Regions from separate parts of the Streptomyces sp. NPDC002619 genome, predicted to be linked through region 1. Evidence: predicted binding sites of a transcription regulator. Region 1 holds the regulator's gene; the other holds the start of a gene.
The links. The regulator HrcA, encoded in region 1, represses chaperone genes, less so after heat shock. The targets are predictions, from matches to a motif close to TTNGCACTCNGNNNNNCNGAGTGCNAA.
Positions count from the first base shown of each region.

Region 2: the regulator HrcA is predicted to act here: its motif matches at 2,168-2,194, upstream of groES (co-chaperone GroES).

Region 1 covers NZ_JBIAQV010000013.1:130,086-133,490, forward strand. Annotated here, with positions in the region: gene ACFYXB_RS21880 (MBL fold metallo-hydrolase) at 1-472, opposite strand, end outside; gene hrcA (heat-inducible transcriptional repressor HrcA) at 634-1,650, shown strand; gene dnaJ (molecular chaperone DnaJ) at 1,651-2,787, shown strand; gene ACFYXB_RS21895 (nitronate monooxygenase) at 3,000-3,405, shown strand, end outside.
Region 2 covers NZ_JBIAQV010000001.1:311,604-315,008, reverse strand. Annotated here, with positions in the region: gene groL (chaperonin GroEL) at 1-1,593, opposite strand, end outside; gene groES (co-chaperone GroES) at 1,713-2,021, opposite strand; gene ACFYXB_RS01675 (polysaccharide deacetylase family protein) at 2,248-3,078, opposite strand; gene ACFYXB_RS01670 (polysaccharide deacetylase family protein) at 3,075-3,405, opposite strand, start outside.

The sequences.
Region 1 (3,405 bases):
TATGGCCCGGACCCACGTTGGCCAGCAGCACCTGCCGGCCGCCGCCCAGGTCCAGCGTCCACTCGCCGGAGACCAGACGGCGGGGCGGGGCGAGGGCGGCCGCCGCCTCGTGCGCGAGTGCCGGCGCCAGGCCATGGGTGATCGCGTCCCGGCCCAGCTCCTCGCCCTCGTACGCGAACACCGCGTCCACGCCCACCGCCGCGTACACCTCCGCGCCCGGGAACGCCGCCGCACCGAAGACATGGTCGAAGTGCGGATGTGTGAGCGCGACGTGCGTCACACGGCGCCCGGACAGCTCCTCCGCCTGCGCCCGTAGCCGCGCGCCCTCTTCCAGGCTCGACCCGGCGTCCACCAAGAGCGCCGTACCCTCCCCGAGAACCAGCCCCACCGTGCAGTCCCACCCCGGCAGTCGGCACCGCCCGACCCCGGCGGCCACCCGCTCCCATCCCAGCCCTTCCCAAGTCACCGTCACACCGCGACGCTAGCGGTGCGGGTCACACCGGGCACCATCGCCGTGACCAGCCTTGCCCGGGGCGTACCCCACGGCCGTACACTGGGCCGGGGAACGCTGGCACTCACACGCGCAGAGTGCCAGGAAAGGCGCCAAGGGGACGAGTTCTGGAGGTGTGCGCGATGCTGAGTGAACGCAGGCTTCAGGTGTTGCGCGCCATCGTCCAGGACTACGTCGGCACCGAGGAGCCGGTGGGCTCCAAGGCCCTCACCGAGCGGCACAACCTCGGTGTGTCCCCGGCGACGGTCCGCAACGACATGGCGGCCCTGGAGGACGAGGGGTTCATCGCCCAGCCGCACACCAGCGCCGGGCGGATCCCCACGGACAAGGGCTACCGGCTGTTCGTCGACAAGCTCGCCGGCGTCAAGCCGATGACCGGACCCGAGCGGCGCGCGATCCAGAACTTCCTCGACGGCGCCGTCGACCTCGACGACGTCGTGGCCCGTACGGTACGGCTGCTCGCGCAGCTCACCCGGCAGGTCGCCGTCGTGCAGTACCCGTCCCTGACCCGCTCGACCGTGCGGCACGTGGAACTCCTCTCGCTCGCCCCCGCGCGCGTGATGCTCGTGCTGATCACGGACACCGGCCGGGTCGAGCAGCGGATGGTGGACTGCCCGGCACCCTTCGGCGAGGCGTCCCTGGCGGATCTGCGGGCCCGGCTCAACAGCCGGGTCGCGGGCCGCCGCTTCGCCGACGTGCCGCGGCTGGTCGAGGACCTGCCGGAGGCCTTCGAGGCCGAGGACCGCGGCACGGTCGCGACGGTGCTCTCCACACTGCTGGAGACACTCGTCGAGGAGAACGAGGAGCGGTTGATGATCGGCGGCACCGCCAATCTCACCCGCTTCGGACATGACTTTCCCCTCACGATCCGGCCTGTCCTGGAGGCGCTCGAGGAGCAGGTCGTGCTCCTCAAGTTGCTTGGCGAGGCCGGAGATTCGGGCATGACCGTACGGATCGGTCACGAGAACGCCTATGAGGGACTCAACTCCACGTCGGTGGTGTCGGTCGGCTACGGTTCGGGCGGCGAGGCAGTCGCCAAGCTCGGCGTGGTCGGACCGACCCGCATGGACTACCCGGGAACGATGGGAGCGGTACGCGCAGTGGCACGGTACGTCGGACAGATCCTGGCGGAGTCGTAAGTGGCCACGGACTACTACGCCGTTCTCGGCGTGCGCCGCGACGCGTCGCAGGAAGAGATCAAGAAGGCCTTCCGGCGGCTCGCGCGCGAGCTGCACCCGGACGTCAATCCGGATCCGAAGACCCAGGAGCGGTTCAAGGAGATCAACGCCGCTTACGAGGTGCTGTCGGACCCGCAGAAGAAGCAGGTCTACGACCTCGGCGGCGACCCGCTCTCCCAGGCCGGCGGCGCCGGCGCGGGCGGCTTCGGGGCCGGTGGCTTCGGCAACTTCTCCGACATCATGGACGCGTTCTTCGGTACGGCGTCGCAGCGCGGGCCGCGCTCGCGCACGCGCCGGGGCCAGGACGCCATGATCCGGCTGGAGGTCGAGCTCGACGAGGCGGCCTTCGGCACGACGAAGGACATCCAGGTCGACACGGCGGTCGTCTGCAACACCTGCAACGGTGAGGGCGCCGCGCCGGGGACGACCGCCCAGACGTGTGACATGTGCCGCGGCCGTGGTGAGGTCTCGCAGGTCACCCGGTCCTTCCTGGGCCAGGTCATGACCTCGCGCCCCTGCCCCCAGTGCCAGGGCTTCGGCACGGTGGTCCCCACGCCGTGCCCGGAGTGCGCCGGCGACGGCCGCGTCCGCTCGCGCCGCACCCTGACCGTCAAGATCCCGGCCGGTGTCGACAACGGCACGCGCATCCAGCTGGCCGGCGAGGGCGAGGTCGGGCCGGGCGGCGGTCCCGCGGGCGACCTGTACGTCGAGATCCACGAACTCCCGCACTCGACCTTCCAGCGCCGCGGCGACGACCTGCACTGCACGGTCACGATCCCGATGACGGCGGCGTCGCTCGGCACGAAGGTCCCGCTGGAGACCCTGGACGGCCTGGAAGAGGTCGACATCCGCCCGGGCACCCAGTCCGGCCAGTCGATTCCGCTGCACGGCCGGGGCGTCACGCATCTGCGCGGCGGCGGCCGGGGCGACCTCATCGTCCACGTCGAGGTCCAGACCCCGACCAAGCTCGACCCCGAACAGGAACGCCTCCTGCGCGAGCTGGCCAAGCTCCGCGGCGAGGAACGGCCTCAGGGCCAGTTCCAGCCTGGGCAGCAGGGGCTGTTCTCGCGGTTGAAGGATGCGTTCAACGGTCGCTGACGCGAGCTGGGGCGGTTGCCGGGGGTCCGGGGGTTGGCCCCCGGGCAGGCACGGTCAGCCGGGGCGGCAGGGGTTGTTCTCGCGGTTGAAGGACGCCTTCAACGGCCGCTGACGCCCGTCGGCCGGTTTGTTGATCAGCACCTCATGCCGGAGGCCTATGCCAACTGACGGGTGGATTCGGACTTGTTCGGGGGACGTGACAACATGCCGTCATGTCCTCCGCACTGACCGATCTCTTCCCACATCCGATCGTGCAGGCCCCCATGGCGGGCGGTGTCTCCGTTCCGCAGCTCGCCGCCGCTGTGTCCGAGGCGGGCGGTCTCGGGTTCCTCGCCGCCGGGTACAAGACCGCCGACGGCATGTACCAGGAGATCAAACAGCTGCGTGGGCTCACGGGCCGCCCCTTCGGGGTGAACCTCTTCATGCCCCAGCCGGAGTGCGCCGACCGCGCGAGCGTGGAGGTCTACTCGCACCAGCTCGCCGGCGAGGCCGCCTGGTACGACACCGAGCTCGGCGACCCGGACAGCGGCCGCGACGACGGCTACGACGCCAAGCTCGCCGTACTCGTCGACGACCCGGTGCCGGTGGTCTCCTTCCACTTCGGCGTCCCGAGCCGCG
Region 2 (3,405 bases), on a different contig from region 1:
GGCCGGCTCTTCCTCTTCCTTCTTCTCGACGACCAGGGTCTCGGTCGTCAGGAGGAGGGCGGCGATGGACGCGGCGTTCTCCAGGGCGGAGCGGGTGACCTTCACCGGGTCGATGACGCCGGCCTTGACCAGGTCGCCGTACTCGCCGGTGGCGGCGTTGAAGCCCTGGCCCTTGTCGAGCTCGGCGACCTTGGAGGTGATGACGTAGCCCTCCAGGCCGGCGTTCTCGGCGATCCAGCGCAGCGGCTCGACGACCGCGCGGCGGACGACGGCGACACCGGTGGCCTCGTCGCCGGTCTTGTCGAGGTTGCCCTCGAGGACCTTGGCGGCGTGGACGAGCGCGGAGCCACCACCGGAGACGATGCCCTCCTCGACCGCGGCGCGGGTCGCGGAGATGGCGTCCTCCAGACGGTGCTTCTTCTCCTTCAGCTCCACCTCGGTGGCGGCGCCGACCTTGATCACGCACACGCCGCCGGCCAGCTTCGCGAGGCGCTCCTGGAGCTTCTCGCGGTCCCAGTCGGAGTCCGTGTTCTCGATCTCGGCCTTGATCTGGGCGACGCGGCCGTGGACGTCCTCGGTCTTGCCGGCGCCGTCCACGATCGTGGTGTCGTCCTTGGTGACCGTCACGCGGCGGGCGGAGCCCAGCACGTCGAGGCCGACCTGGTCGAGCTTGAGGCCGACCTCCTCGGAGATGACCGTGGCGCCGGTGAGGATCGCCATGTCCTGCAGCATCGCCTTACGGCGGTCGCCGAAGCCCGGGGCCTTGACCGCGACCGCGTTGAAGGTGCCGCGGATCTTGTTGACGACCAGGGTCGACAGGGCCTCGCCCTCGACGTCCTCGGCGATGATCAGCAGCGGCCTCGAGGCGTTGGTCTGGATGATCTTCTCGAGCAGCGGCAGCATGTCCGCGATGGAGGAGACCTTGCCCTGGTTGATGAGGATGTAGGGGTCCTCCAGGACGGCCTCCATGCGCTCCTGGTCCGTCACGAAGTACGGCGACAGGTAGCCCTTGTCGAAGGCCATACCCTCGGTGAAGTCCAGCTCCAGACCGAAGGTGTTGGACTCCTCGACGGTGATGACACCGTCCTTGCCGACCTTGTCCATCGCCTCGGCGATGAGCTCGCCGACCTGCTGGTCCTGGGCGGACAGCGCGGCGACGGCGGCGATGTCGGACTTCTCGTCGATCGGCCGGGCCGTGGCGAGCAGCTCGTCGGACACGGCCTTGACCGCGGCGTCGATGCCCTTCTTCAGGGCGGCCGGGGAGGCGCCGGCGGCGACGTTCTTCAGACCCTCGCGGACGAGAGCCTGGGCCAGCACGGTGGCGGTGGTGGTGCCGTCACCAGCAACGTCGTTGGTCTTGGTCGCCACCTCCTTCACCAGCTGGGCGCCCAGGTTCTCGTACGGGTCCTCGATCTCGACCTCGCGGGCGATGGTGACGCCGTCGTTGGTGATGGTCGGGGCGCCGAACTTCTTGTCGATGACGACGTTGCGGCCCTTGGGGCCGATCGTCACCTTGACCGTGTCGGCCAGCTTGTTGACGCCGCGCTCGAGGGCGCGACGGGCGTCCTCGTCGAACTTCAGGATCTTCGCCATGACAGCGGGAGCCCTCTCGGAAATCTGTGGGTGAAAAAGGCACTGCGCCCCGGGCGCCCGGCTTCACTAGTGGTCGCGGGGGCCAGGGGCGCAGCGTCAGGCAATGTGGTGGAGATGAATTACTTCTCGATGATCGCGAGCACGTCGCGAGCCGAGAGGACGAGGTACTCCTCGCCGTTGTACTTCACCTCGGTGCCGCCGTACTTGCTGTACAGCACGATGTCGCCGGTCTTGACGTCGAGCGGCAGGCGCTCGCCGTTCTCGAAGCGGCCCGGGCCCACGGCCAGGACGACGCCCTCCTGGGGCTTCTCCTTGGCGGTGTCCGGAATGACCAGGCCCGAGGCCGTGGTCTGCTCGGCGTCCAGCGGCTGGACCACGATGCGGTCCTCGAGCGGCTTGATGGCAACCTTGGAGCTGGTGGTCGTCACGATCCGACCTCCCCCTTCGGAGATCTCACGGGGTTAACTGTCTGAGGTGGCGACCAGGTGGATCCGTCGTCGCGGGTGCCGGACCTGCCCGTCGCGTTGTTGGCACTCTCGTCTACCGAGTGCCAGAGCCGAGACTATGACCGCGATTAGCACTCGGTCAAGCGGAGTGCCAATTGCCCGCGGCGCGTCAGCCGGAGTTCCCTCCCCGGCACCCCGATCGGCCCCCCTACAGGTAGTCCTCCAGCCGCCCCACCGTCAGCCCCTCCCTCTGGGCTCGGCGCAGCAGGCGGAGCGTGCGTTCTCTCAGGGTGGGGCCCCTGGACTCGTCGGGGCCCACCAGGACGATGTCGCCGGGGTGCAGGTGCTTCTCGCCCCGGGTGTAGGAGATGCCGTCGGGCGTCGTCGCGGCACGCCAGAGGACGACCGCTGACACACCGCAGTCCGCGGCCGCGCGCAGGGTCGTCGTGTCGTACGTGCCGTAGGGCGGGCGGAACAGGCGGGGGCGGATGCCGAAGCGGTACTTGAGTTTGTCCTGCTGGCCGCAGATCTCGGCGCGCTGTCCGGCGTACGGCAGTCCCCGCATCGCCGGATGGTCGAGGGTGTGGTTCTGGATGCTCGCGCCGACCGACTGGAGGCGGGCGAAGTGGCCGTACCCCGGGCCGACCACACTGTCCGTGAGGAACAGGCTGACCGGGAGCCGCAGTTCGCGGACCATGTCGACGAACCGCGGGTCCTTCTCGGCGCCGTCGTCGTAGGTGAGGAAGACGACCTTGTCGGGGGTGGTGACGTGGTCCACGACAGGGGGCAGCCCCGGGCCCGCGGAGTGGGGCGCCAGGGTGCGGGCGGCCGGCTTCGGCGCGCTGGCCAGCGGGGCCGCCAGGCCCCAGTGGCGGTACGGCGGTTCGGCGGCCGGGCTGTGGGACCGTACGCCCTGGGCCGCCTTCTTGCCCAGCCGTTCGATGGGGTCGACCGACTGGGCGCAGCCGGTGAGGAGGCAGGCGGCCGCAAGGACGGCGGCGGTCGGCCGCTGGTGACCCGCCGCCGTCCGCCGCCTCACAGGTAGTCCTCCAGGCGTGCCACCGCGTACCCCTCGCGGGTGACCCTGTTCAGGAACCGGCGCATGTCGTCGATCATCGTGCCGTTCCAGTCCTCACGGCCGCGGAAGTGGGTGAGCACGATGTCGCCGGGGTGCAGGTTCTGGTCCGGCTCCCGGTACTCCCAGTGGTCGACGAAGACTTCCTCGTCCCAGATCGGCGCGTACTTGATCCCGCAGGTCTTGGCCGCGCGCAGGGTGTCCCCGTTGTAGTTGCCGTACGGCGGCCGGAAGACGGTCGGGGCCTTGCCGAACTGCTTCTTCATGATGGCCTGCATGCCGCAGATCTCG